Regions from separate parts of the Marinobacter sp. LQ44 genome, predicted to be linked through region 3. Evidence: predicted binding sites of a transcription regulator. Region 3 holds the regulator's gene; each other region holds the start of a gene.

Region 1 (4,410 bases), 1.2 Mb from region 3:
TCCAAAACCGCTTCGAATCCACCATCGCAAACCTGAGCACCTCGGTCGAGAACCTCAGCGCCTCCAACAGCCGTATCCTGGACGCTGACTTCGCGGCAGAAACCGCCAACCTGGCTAAATCCCAGGTACTGCAGCAGGCCGGTATCTCCGTGCTGGCTCAGGCGAACGCCCGTCCTCAGCAGGTTCTGTCCCTCCTGCAGTAAGGGGCATAGCGGTTGCAGCCGGAACCTTCGGGTTCCGGCTTTCCGCCGTTGAAGGATAGCGAGGTAAAGCTATGAATGACGTTAACCTGAACAGCCCGGACCTGAAACTGGTGCGCTCCGGCGCCCAGGCTCCGGCCAAGGCACTGTCGTCATCTCAGGCCGAGGGCCGGAACGCCCCTGACCTTGCAGCTTCGGCTGCCGGTACCCGCCAGGTGCAGGCTCCCCAGGTTGCTCAACAGGCTTCGCAGGCTGAAAAGCTGCAGGCCCGTAATGAAGAGCAGCGCAAGGAGCTGAATGAGGCGGTTAGCCAGTTGAACGACTTTGTTCAAACCGTGCAGCGGGATCTTCAGTTTGAAGTGGATAATGAAATGGGCCAGACCATCGTAAAGGTGGTTGATCAGCAAACCCAGGAAGTCATCCGCCAGATCCCGGATGAAGTGGCAATGAGGTTGGCAGAAAAATTGCAGCAGGACGAACCGCTGACGTTGTTTAACATCAAGGTGTAAAAGCTTGCCGCTTTTGCGCGGATGAAAACGACGGTATTTCAGCACCGCCGCCTCTGAGAGGAGCCGGCGGTGTTCGCGTTTGAAAGGATTGGTTTAGCCACGGACGACACGGACTAACACGGACGGTCAAGCAGTTCGGTTTCGTTTCTTGTCCGTGAATGTCCGTGTCGTCCGTGGCTAAAAAAGTTTAGATACACACAGTTACAAATCGGTTCTATATTTAGGGCAAAAGAGGCAAAGTTTTGCCGCCTGCTGCCGATAAACTGATCAGTACAGAGATTCCGCCCCCCTGAGGAGGCACGGTTATGGCCAGTATTTCATCGTTAGGTATCGGCTCCGGCGTTTTGACGTCGGATCTTGTCGACCAGTTGGTGGCTGCAGAGCGCAGGCCCACGGAAGTTCGGCTGGATCAAAGAACAGAGCGTACAGAGGCGCTTATTTCTGCCTATGGCAAGTTGCGCAGCGCTGTTACGGAGCTGCGCCTGCCTATGCGTCAGCTCGGTTCTGCGGATGCGATGAAGTCGTTTTCGGCCACTTCCTCGGGTAGCAACATTGATGTGTCGGTGGATGCCAGCAAGGCCAGCCGCGGCTCTTACAGCCTGGACGTGAAAAGTCTGGCGCAGTCTCAGGCCCTGGCCAGCCGGGATGTGTTCGCCGACCGGGATGCCACCAGCGTTGGCCGTGGCACCATGGCGCTTCAGGTGGGTGACAAGACCACCAACATCACCATCGATTCCTCCAACGACACCCTGCAGGGCCTGGCGAATGCCATTAACGAGGCCAATGCGGGCGTGTCTGCCGGTGTGATTGATACCGGCAACGGTTTCCAACTGGTGTTGTCTGCGGATGAGACCGGTGAAGCCAATGCCGTGAATATTTCCGTTACGGAAGATGGTGCTGCCCCGGGATTAAACCGGTTCGCTTTCGATACGGCAGATCCCGTCAACATGGATGGCATGCGCCAGACCATTGCGGCGAGTGATGCGGTGATGGAAATCAACGGCGTGGAAATTCGCCGTGCCACCAACACCATTGAAAATGTGGTGGATGGGCTGACCTTCAACATTACCGGTGAGGGTAAGTCCACGATCAAAGTGGAGCAGGACACGGCGGCGGTTGCCGAGCGTGTTCAGGCGTTCGTAGACAAGTTCAACGAGCTGCAGGGCACCATCCGTGAGCTGTCTTCATTTGATAGCGAGACGGGGCAGGGCAGTATTCTGACCGGGGATTCCACGGTTCGGAATATCCAGAGCCAGTTGAAGCGAGTGTTGACAGATATCATTCCCGGGCTGGAAAACGCCAGCGTTCGCAGCCTGGCGGATGTGGGCATTGGCACGGATTTCCGCACCGGTGAGCTGCAGTTTGATAGTCAGAAGTTTCAGCAGCAGCTTCGGGAAAACCCGGATGATGTCACCGCTCTGTTTGCCGAGCAGGGCAGAACCAGTGATTCCCAGGTGGAGTTTGTTCGTAGTGGCTCTAATACTCGCCCGGGTGATTACAGCATTAATGTTACCCAGATGGCGACGCGGGGCAGCCTTAATTACTCTGTCCCAAACACTGCAGATGCGATTCAGGTTCAAGCGGATAACAGTTTCACCTTCCGGGTGGATGGTGAAACCACCGCAACCGTATCCATTGCGGCCGGCAACTATTCCGGTGCAGATTTCGCCGCAGCCATTCAAACAGCCTTACGAGAAAACGCGGCGCTGAGCGCGGCGGGTCGCTCGGTTCAAGTCGCTTATGATGCCACCGAAGGGCTGACGTTCACGTCTAACCGCTTTGGTAGCGAGTCTAACGTAAGCCTGACCGGGCTGAACAACGTCACGGGGCTGAACACCGCCACCGGCACCGCCGGCCAGGATGTCCAGGGCACCATTAACGGCCAGACTGCCCAGGGCGACGGCCAGGTGCTGTTCCTGGCAAACAGTGCCGGTGGCGATGCCGCCGGCCTGCAGGTGCGCATTACCGGCGGTGACGTTGGTAATCGCGGGTCGGTGAAGTTCATCGAGGGCGTGAGCGAGCGGGCGGTAGATGCTATTACCAGCATTCTGGGGGCAGACGGTGCGTTGAGCTCCCGTACTGACGCCCTGAACCGGGACCTGGAGCGCATCCAGGAAGACCGGATCAAGTTGGACTTGCGGATTGAAAGCTATCAGGAACGCCTGGTGAAGCAATTCAGCGCTGCCGACTCCCTGATCTCCCAGCTGAACAGCACACGAGATTACGTGAGCCAGCAGCTGGCGGCCCTGGCGCCGAACAGGCAAAACGATTAAGTCAGCTATACTGATGGTTGGCCAGCCAACCATGGCATACCGGACAACGGTGAAACGAGGTTATATATGAACGGTTTACAGGCGTATCAGCGCGTTAATACCCAAACCAGCATCACCGATGCAGACCCGCACAAGCTGATTCAGCTGCTGTATAACGGGGCGATTGAGCGCATCAATATGGCCAAGTCTAAGATCCAGGCCAAGGATTATGCGGCCAAGGGCCAGTTGCTCAATAAGGCTATTGAAATCATCGGCGGTCTGCGCGCGTTCCTGGATTTTGAGAAAGGTGGTGATTTGGCAGCGCGGCTGGAAGGGCTTTACGACTACATGGAGCGCACTCTACTGGAAGCCAGCGCCAAGAATGACATTGCCAAGCTGGATGAAGTGCTGAACCTGTTGCGTTCTGTGAAGGACGGCTGGGATGGTATTCGCGAAGAAGTTGTCGGCCAGCAATCCCAAGCCGCTGGCTAACTTCGCACAATTACCTCCCATGGCGCCCCTATCCTTTGGCAGGGTAGGGGCTTTATAGCCATTCCCCCCGCCATCCCGTACAATGTTGCCCTTCTTTTCAACACATCCATTCTGTTCAGTCTGGAGCAAGGGCATGTCTGATATTAAAAAGGTGGTGCTGGCCTATTCCGGTGGTCTTGATACTTCCGTTATTGTTCGGTGGTTGCAGGATACCTATAACTGTGAGGTGGTAACTTTTACCGCCGATATTGGCCAGGGCGAGGAAGTGGAGCCGGCGCGTGCGAAAGCCGAAGCGCTGGGGGTTAAGGAAATCTACATCGAGGACCTGCGCGAGGAGTTTGTGCGCGATTACGTGTTCCCGATGTTCCGCGCCAATACCATCTACGAAGGCGAGTACCTGCTGGGTACCTCCATCGCCCGCCCGCTGATTGCCAAGCGTTTGATCGATATTGCCAATGAAACCGGCGCCGATGCGATTTCCCACGGTGCTACCGGTAAAGGTAACGACCAGGTGCGTTTCGAGCTGGGTGCCTACGCGCTGAAGCCGGGCGTGAAGGTGATCGCTCCCTGGCGTGAGTGGGACCTGAACTCCCGCGAGAAGCTGCTCAAGTACTGTGAAGAGCGCAACATCCCGGTGGAAATGAAGAAGGGCAAGAGCCCGTACTCCATGGACGCCAACCTGCTGCACATCTCCTACGAAGGCATCAACCTGGAAGACCCCTGGGCGGAACCCGAGGAAGATATGTGGCGTTGGAGCGTGTCTCCGGAAGCTGCGCCAGACAAGCCCACGTACGTGGAGCTGACCTACAAGAAGGGCGACATTGTTGCCGTCGATGGCCAGGACATGAAGCCCCATGAGGTGCTGGAAACCCTGAACAAGGTAGCCGGTGCCAACGGTATTGGTCGCCTGGACATCGTAGAGAACCGCTACGTGGGCATGAAGTCCCGTGGCTGCTA
Region 2 (4,410 bases), 2.1 Mb from region 3:
CTGCAGGGTGGCCGTGCGGTGGCCGCCGACATGGCCATGGTGTTTGGTGCGGTGAACGTGGTGGGTTGCCTGGCCGTGTGGGTGTATCTGCGCTGGTCCAGCTTCCAGAACGACTCTGGCCTGGTCAGGGCCGAGCAGAGGCAGTGGCTGATGGACAGTGCCCTGAGTGCTGCTGTGATGATCGGTTTTGCCGCCGCCTGGATGCTGGAGAAAAGTCAGTGGTCAGAGCTGGCAGTATACGCAGACCCTGTGATGATGCTGGTGATCTCGGTGTATTTCATGACCGTGCCGGTGAAGATGATTCTGGAGTCAGTGCGTGAGTTGCTGCTGGCGGCACCCTCGGAAGAGGCCATGGACGATATCCAGGAAACCCTGGAAGACCTTGGCTTGAATCCGGGCCAGGTGAGAGTGGCGAAGCTGGGCCCCAACCTGCTCCTGGAAGCTCGTATGGTCAGAATCTGAATCTGATGTTCTGGCATCAGCCAGCTTTCAGCCCGCCGATGGACAGAATCAGTCTGCGGGTGTCGTCCTTTTTGATGATCAGGTGGTCCAGCAGTGCCTGAAGTGCGCCGTTTGGATCCTCCGGGTAGTTTGAAGCAAACCGTTTGACCAGCTCAATCTGGACATGCAGATCCTGGAACCGGCCATAGAGATCCTGGCGCTGTCGCAGGGTCTTAAGGGCGGATTTCCAGCTGTCGATGTCCAGTTCCATCAGGTAGCGGATGCGCTTCAGGAGTTTGCGCAGATTGTGGATGTCCTCATCTGGCGAGTCGTGCAGCAGTTCTGCGGTTTTCCGGTTGAACATTCGTAGCCGGTGGTCAACGCTTTTTTGAATGTCCCTGGTACTGAGTTTGTCGATCAGTTTGCGGAATTGCCGTGACTGAAGCTCGTCTTCCCAGCTGTGCAGGCTCTGCCGGTAACGTTTGCTTGCAAGCCGTTTCGCCAGTTTTTTCTGTTCCTTGTCCACCCGCGCGCAGACCCATTGCTCCAGTGCCTTCAGGAGTTCTGGCTGGTCACTGCATAGCTGCGGCAGATCCTGGCTGAATACGTGCAGGTCCCGCAGGTTGCTGGTGGCCTGGGCGTGTCGTTTCAGATGGGAAATGTGGCTCTTCAGTGATTTGTTTCCGGTTACCTCGGCCAGGGATTCGGCCACGGCGCGGCTGCGACGAAGGGCAATGCGATACTGGTGGAGAAACTCATCGTCCAGGCCGAGCATCACCCCCCGGTGTAACTGGGCAAGACTCTCGGCCTGCCCCAAAAGCACTGACGGAGTGTCTTTGACCGTCGCTTTGCCGGCGTTCTTGTGCCGTTTCTGATTCTTGCGATTGAACGCCTCGAAACTGAAATCCACCGGGGTCAGGAAGGTTTCAAGCCGCCCCTCCCGTTTGCCGAGCTTGCGCCAGTGTTTGATCGGTAGCCGGATGTGAATAAAACTGGCCGTGGGAAGTTCGAATGGCGCCTGTGGCACCAGGCTGGCTGCCAGTTCCAGAAGCGCCGGGTTATGCCCGACAATGGCCAGTGTCTGCACCTGATCGCCGCAGGTCTGCAGCCACTGTAATAGACGGCGGTAGTCAAAAGTGTAGAGTTCCGGGTCAGTGTAAACCTGCACGTCAGAAGGTGAGTCGGGAAAGATGCCCTTCAGTGTTTGCTGGGCGCGCAGGGCAGGACTTACGTGAATTTCTCCAGTCATGGCCCCATAACGCCGCAGTGCCCGCCCCAGTGGCGCCAGTTGTTCCTCGCCTCTGGGATTGAGCGGGCGGTCCTTGTCGCTGAGGTTGTCGCTATCCCAGCTGGACTTGGCATGGCGGATGAGAAAAAGGTGTTTCACGGTGAGCTCTCCCCGGCACGGCTGACATGAAACTTTAGTCTGACACAAGCTCAAGTCGTTTACATGACGGCCGATACCCGAACTACCTGAAAGGCTTGATACAAATGGCCTGGCAATAAAGTCGACATGTTTGTACCTAAGTATTGGTATACAGGCGTTAACAAACTGGAACAGCATTGTGCGTGGCACTGTGGATAATCCCGAGGCCTGAGCAGACAATCCGGAGCAGAACCATGACCTTTATGAGCAACCTGACCATCCGAGCCCGCCTGTTGATTGGCGTACTTGTGCCGGTTCTGATTACGGCGGGCACCATTGCCTGGATCACCGGCAGCCAGATCCAGGCAAAAGGAGAAGCCCAGTTGGAACGCCTGGGGGAAGAGCTTCTGGATGCCCGTAAGGAAGGCCTGAAGAACCTCGTGGAAACGGCCCGGGCAGTGGTCATGGATGCCAAGAACAACTCTGGGTTGTCTGATAGAGAAGCCCGCGAGGAAGCCCGCAAACGGCTGCGCTCCATCACATTCGGGAAGGATAACTACGTTTTTGCCTACGCCCGTAATCTGGATAATCTCGCCTACGCTCCGGACCCTTCCCGCGAGGGCCCGACGACCAACCCCACGACACAGAAACTGGTTCGGGATCTGTTCTCCGCGGCGGGAACCGACGGCTTCTATGAGTACGACTGGCCAAACCCCGCCTCGGGCGAGGTAGAGCCGAAAGTGTCTTATTCAAGCATCATCCCGGGCTGGGACTGGATGATGGGTGCCGGTATCTACGTCACCGATATTGAGCGGGTATTGGTTGAGGCACGAAAGGAAATCGATTCGGCCATGGCGGCGGCCATGGGCTTTATCCTGTTGGTGACCTTCATTGTGGTTGCTGTGTCCCTGATCATCGGCCTGGTGATTGGCCGCACCGTGACAGCGCCACTGAACAAAGTCAGTAACATCATGCAGGAAATTGCCGATGGCGATGGCGATCTGCGCCAGCGTTTGCCGGAGGATGGCAAAGACGAGTTGGCGGAACTTGGCCGCCGGTTCAATCATTTTGTGGTCAAGATTCAGGATACTATTCGTGAAGTGGGCTCCACCACCGATCAGGTCGCCTCGGCCGCCGAAGAGCTGAGCCGTGTGGCCAACGAAACCCGGCAGTCGGTTCAGGAACAGGGCTCGGAAACAGACCAGATTGCGTCGGCGATCAACGAGATGGCAGCCACCATCCAGCAGATTTCCGGCAATGCCAATGAAGTGGAAAGCGCCGCTTCAGACGCCGACCGCATGGCCCGTGAGGGTGGTGAAACCATCACCAGCGCGCAAGGAGCCGTCAACCAGCTGTCAGAAGAAATGGAGAGCACGGCGGCCAGCATCAACGCCCTGGCGGAGAAGTCCAATGATATCCAGCAGGTTCTGGATGTGATCCATGCCGTCACCGAGCAGACTAACCTGCTGGCGCTGAACGCGGCCATCGAAGCGGCACGGGCGGGTGAGCACGGCCGTGGCTTCTCGGTGGTGGCGGACGAGGTTCGGCAGCTGGCCAAACGCTCTGCGGAATCCGCCGATCAGATTCGGGAAATGATTGATGGCTTTGTGGCCGAATCCAAGGCGTCTGTTGAACGGATGAATCATTCCCGCAAGAGTTCCGAAGCCACTGTCGAGCGCATCAATCACGCCACTGGTGCGCTGAACACCATTGTGACGTCGGTGACCCAGATCCATGATCAGGTAACCCAGATTGCCACGGCCGCGGAGCAGCAGAGCCAGGTGGCGGAAGAAATCAACCAGAACGTGGTGCGTATTGTGGATGCGGCCCAGCGCAGTGACACCGGTGTTACCCAGACCAATGAAGCCAGTCACGAGCTGGCGCGGCTGGGTGAAAACCTGCGCGAGCTGGTGAGCCAGTTCAAGGCCTGATACCGGCGAGGCCGGCCTGCCGCATTGGCGTGGCTGGCCTCCACGGTTATCATGGCTTTCCGTTATTTGTTCGTTTTACCCTCAAAGCAATAACAATGGAAGCCAACACCATGTCTATGCACAGAATCTTCGTGGCGGCCCTTACGATGGTTGCCCTGCTGACCAGCCCGTTTGCGGTGGCCGAGAAAACCTACACCATCCGCCTGGCTGAAACCTGGGGCCCGAACTCCAAAATCCTCGGTGAGACTCCCCGCAATATGGCCGCGATGGCAGAGCGGATGTCCAACGGCCGCCTGAAGTTCCGAATTGATTCCTCGAACAAGCACAAGGCGCCCTTCGGTATTTTTGACCTGGTGCGCAACGGCCAGTATGACATGGGCCACACTGCCTCGTACTACTACAAGGGCACCATCCCCAACGCCATGTACTTCACCACCATACCGTTTGGCATGATCACGCCGGAAATGTATGCCTGGTTCTACCACGATGATGGCATGGCGCTGATGCAGAAGGTTTACGAGCCCTATGGCCTGCTGTCGTTTCCGGGCGGTAATACCAGCAACCAGATGGGTGGTTGGTTTCGCAAGGAAATCAACTCCCTGGACGACCTCAAAGGCCTGAAGATGCGCACCCCGGGCTTTGCCGGAGAAGTGATGGCCGAGCTGGGTGTAG
Region 3 (4,410 bases):
CGAAGCCCTGAAACAGGTCAGTCATGAGATGGGACCGGATGCCGTTATTTTGTCCAATCGCCGGGTGGACGGAGGCGTCGAAATTGTGACGGCCCTGGACTATGACGAAAATATGGCACGCCAGCGCCTTGGCGAGAGAGCGGCACAGGCCACCAACGGCTCCCGCCTGGCGGAGCTGCAGGCAGACCAGCATCGTCGGCTGGAAGAAGAGTTGAACCGATCACGCAATCGCATTCGCGAAGTGCGGGAGAAGCGGGCGGGTATCGGCGCGGAATATGATCGTGCACTGGCTGACGATCGGCCGGCTGCCGACTGGTCAGGTGAGCTGGCTGGCGGGTCGACCTCGGTGGGCAATGCAGGTGGCCGGCCAGCGGCGGGCTACTCGGATGAGTTGGCGAGCATGAGAGCGGAAATCAACTCCCTGAGAGAGATGGTCAGCGGCCGTACCTCGGTACCCGAGAAGCCTGCCGTCGCGGCATCCAATGCAGTTCAGCAGAGGCTTGCAGAGCGGCTGCAGGAATTTGGCCTGGGCGCGGAGCTGGCAACCTCTCTGTCTCGTCAGCATCGCGCCGGCAGGTTGGAAGACGGTTGGAAGCAATCCCTGAAGATGCTGGCCACCGGCGTACGTACCGCTCGGGAACACTGGCTTCAGGCCGGCGGCGTCTATGCGCTGGTGGGGCCAACCGGGTCTGGGAAGACCACCACCATTGGCAAGCTGGCAGCTCAATATGTACTGGAGCATGGGCCGGATTCCCTGGCGTTGGTCACCACCGATCGCTACCGGGTGGCAGCCCATGAACAGCTGTTCGTGTTTGGCCGTATTCTCAATGTGCCGGTTCGGGTTGTGGACGAGAGTCATTCCCTGGATGACATTCTGGAGGAATTGTCAGATCGGCACCTGGTTCTGATTGATACCGCCGGGCTGACCAGCTCGGATCGCGGTTATCAGGAACAGCTGGCGGAGTTGGCCCGGAGCGATCACAATGTCCGTACCCATCTGGTCGTGTCTGCCACCAGCCAGCCGCGCATCATGAAATCCGTGTGGCATTGCTATAAGATGGCAAACCTTGCAGGCTGCGTCATGACCAAGATTGACGAAGCGCTGACACTGGGTGAGTCTTTGGGCTTTGTCATGGAAACCGGCCTGCCAGTGGCGTGGTATACCGATGGCCAGAAGATTCCCGAAGACCTGCACCGGGCAGAGGCCATTCCTCTGGTGCGGTTGGGCGTAGAACGCCTGAAAACAATGCAGCACGGCCAGGCCGTTGCAGAAGGGGCCTGAGGCCCGGTGGTACAGCCGGTGCGCTGCCGTTTGTGCCCACACAAGAACGCAGTAAGAGACTGATAACAGTATGAGCAGACCACATCCGGTTCAGGTGATTGCGGTTACCGGCGGCAAGGGCGGTGTCGGCAAGAGTAATGTGTCCGTCAACCTCGGTATCGCGCTGGCCCAGAAAGGCCGACGGGTGGTGTTGCTGGATGCAGACCTTGGCCTTGCCAATATCGACGTGCTGTTGGGCATTACCGCCAATCGCAACCTGCAGGATGTGCTCAGTGGCGAGTGCGACCTCAAGGACGTGCTGGTCAACGGCCCGGGTGGTATCAAGATTGTCCCCGCATCGTCCGGCACCCAGCGTATGACCCAGTTGAGCCCGATGGAACATGCGGGGCTGATCAACGCCTTCAGCGAGCTGGGTGACCAGATTGATGTGCTGATTGTTGACACTGCAGCCGGTATTTCCGAGTCCGTCGTCAGTTTCCTGCGGGCCTCCCAGGAATTGCTGCTGGTGGTGTGCGATGAGCCTACCTCGATCACCGATGCCTATGCCCTGATCAAACTGATGAATCGCGACTACGGCACCAACCGTTTCCGTATTCTGGCGAATCAGGTGCGAAACGAGCAGGAAGGCCGGCATCTGTATGAAAAACTGACCCGTGTCACCGAGCGTTTCCTTGATGTAGCACTACAATATGTAGGTATCGTGCCTTACGACGAAGCCGTCAAAAAAGCCGTCCAGCGGCAGCGGGCCGTTCTGGATGCCTATCCACGGGCCAAGGCGTCGCTGGCGATCCGTGCCCTGGCAGAGAAAGTGGACAGCTGGCCGCTGCCATCATCGCCAAGAGGGCATCTGGAGTTTTTCGTGGAGAGGCTCGTCGAAGTCTGATCTGAATCCAGTCCTATAAGAAAACCGGATACATGACATTGGCGAAAAACCTGGGAATCTACCATCAGGCTGGCGCAAAAGGCCCCTCTCAGCTGATTGAGGAGCATGCGCCGCTGGTCAAGAAAATCGCCCTACACTTGATGGCCCGTTTGCCGGCTTCGGTCCAGCTTGAAGATCTCATGCAGGCGGGCATGATCGGCCTGCTGGAAGCTGCGCAACGCTATTCCACCGGCAAGGGTGCCACCTTTGAAACCTACGCAGGTATTCGTATCCGCGGTGCCATGGTGGATGAAATCCGCAAGGGCGACTGGGTTCCCCGCTCCGTTCACCGCAATGCCCGCCGTATCGCCGCAGCCATCAAGACGGTTGAAGACCGCACCGGGCGCGAGGCCCAGGATGTTGATGTTGCCGAAGAGTTGGGCATTGAGCTGTCGGAATATCATGCCTCCCTGGCAGACGCCAACAGTGGCCGACTTTTTAGCCTTGATGAGCTCAATGAATCCGGGGAGCTGCCGATAGAAGAAACAGAGGCCAGCGATAATCCCCTGGATGGCATTGCATCAAATGCATTCCAGAAAAGCCTGGCAGAGGCAATCGAAGAGCTTCCTGAGCGAGAAAAGCTGGTGTTGAGCCTCTACTACCAGGAAGAGCTCAACCTGAAGGAAATTGGCGCGGTGCTTGGCGTCAGCGAGAGCCGGGTCAGCCAGATTCATAGCCAGGCGGCCCTTCGTCTCAGGGGACGGTTGTCCGATTGGCGGGAAGACGAGCCAGAATAAACCGGGCCGGCGCTGACCGCGCGGCGCGTAACTGTGTAGATTTTGGTAACCGGCGCTTTACAACGCGGCCAAACAACACACAATAAGCGGTTAAAGCAGCGGCCTGCTAGACTTTCAAAAGGCTTAATGAAATCCGGGTGTTACTGACTGGAGGTCCCATTGGACAAAAACATGAAAATTCTCATTGTGGATGACTTTTCCACAATGCGGCGAATCATCAAGAATCTGCTGCGCGATCTTGGCTTCACCAATACGGATGAAGCGGACGATGGCAACACTGCCTTGCCCATGCTCAGGAGCGGCAAGTACGACTTCCTGGTGACCGACTGGAACATGCCAGGCATGTCGGGTTTTGATCTGCTCAAGGCGGTGCGGGCAGACGAGAACCTGAAGAACCTGCCGGTGCTGATGGTAACTGCGGAGGCCAAGCGTGACCAGATTGTGGCGGCGGCCCAGGCCGGCGTTAACGGGTACGTCGTCAAACCGTTTACTGCTGCCGTTCTCAAGGAAAAGATTGAGAAGATCTTCGAGCGAATCCAGTAACCAGAGGTCGGATGGCTGTCATGACTGACAAGAACGAGAACCATCAGGGCCTCGACCCGGAGGTAACCGAAAAGCTCCAGCAGCAGAGTTCGGAGTTGGCCGAATGCATCAGTTCCGGTAACTACGCCCGGGCAATGTCGGTGATCAACGAGCTAAGTGAAGTTCGCGACCAGAGCCTCTATCGGGAAGTGGGGCGGTTGACCCGGAGCCTGCACGAGGCTATCCGGAATTTTCAGATAGACGCCCGCAGTGCCGAGCAGAAAGAAGTCTTGTCCAAGATGTCCGATGCCTCGGATCGGCTGGCCTACGTTGTCCAGATGACCAGCCAGGCGGCCAATCGCACCATGGACCTGGTCGAAGAAAGCATGCCGGTGGCGCACACCATGCGCGACGAAGCGACCGCCCTGCGAGACGAATGGCAGCGGTTGCGCCGTCGGGAAATGGAGCCGGCAGAATTCCGGGAACTGTACGGACGCATTGATCGCTTCTTTGCGGGCCTGGCGACAGATTCCGATACCCTGTACAGCAATCTGTCTGAAGTCCTTCTGGCCCAGGACTTTCAGGATCTTACCGGGCAGGTTATCCAGAAAGTCACGGCCCTTGTGAAAGAAGTCGAAGAGAACCTGCTTGGCCTGGTGGTGATGGCCAGCCACGTGGACCAGCTCACCGGCACTGTGCACCAGATTGAAGAAAAAGAAGAATCGGCCGAAAAAGGGGTAGGGCCTCAGATCAAGGCTGAGGAGCGTGATGATGTAGTTTCGGGGCAGGACGACGTTGATGACCTGTTATCCAGTCTCGGTTTCTGAACGATTATAGAGGGTGACGCATGGCGTTTGATGCCGACGAAGAGATCCTGCAGGACTTCCTGGTTGAGGCCGGCGAGATTCTCGAAAAGCTGTCCGAGCAGCTGGTAGATCTTGAGCAGC

Evidence for each region. Region 3 encodes FliA, which starts transcription of late flagellar genes. Its sites were predicted from a motif close to CTAAAGTTTNNNNNNNNNNNGCCGNTAA; they were not measured.
Region 1: the regulator FliA is predicted to act here: its motif matches at 944-971, upstream of fliD (flagellar filament capping protein FliD).
Region 2: the regulator FliA is predicted to act here: its motif matches at 1,878-1,905, upstream of ASQ50_RS09485 (methyl-accepting chemotaxis protein).

Annotation. Positions count from the first base shown of each region.
Region 1 is NZ_CP014754.1:882,641-887,050, reverse strand. Features, by position in the region: gene ASQ50_RS04175 (flagellin) at 1-203, shown strand, start outside; gene ASQ50_RS04170 (flagellar protein FlaG) at 275-709, shown strand; gene fliD (flagellar filament capping protein FliD) at 1,015-2,982, shown strand; gene fliS (flagellar export chaperone FliS) at 3,049-3,453, shown strand; gene ASQ50_RS04155 (argininosuccinate synthase) at 3,587-4,410, shown strand, end outside.
Region 2 is NZ_CP014754.1:2,032,772-2,037,181, reverse strand. Features, by position in the region: gene ASQ50_RS09495 (cation diffusion facilitator family transporter) at 1-462, shown strand, start outside; gene ASQ50_RS09490 (CHAD domain-containing protein) at 479-1,828, opposite strand; gene ASQ50_RS09485 (methyl-accepting chemotaxis protein) at 2,062-3,738, shown strand; gene ASQ50_RS09480 (TRAP transporter substrate-binding protein) at 3,855-4,410, shown strand, end outside.
Region 3 is NZ_CP014754.1:4,138,150-4,142,559, forward strand. Features, by position in the region: gene flhF (flagellar biosynthesis protein FlhF) at 1-1,282, shown strand, start outside; gene ASQ50_RS18940 (MinD/ParA family protein) at 1,353-2,165, shown strand; gene ASQ50_RS18945 (RNA polymerase sigma factor FliA) at 2,198-2,941, shown strand; gene cheY (chemotaxis response regulator CheY) at 3,101-3,484, shown strand; gene ASQ50_RS18955 (protein phosphatase CheZ) at 3,505-4,290, shown strand; gene ASQ50_RS18960 (chemotaxis protein CheA) at 4,311-4,410, shown strand, end outside.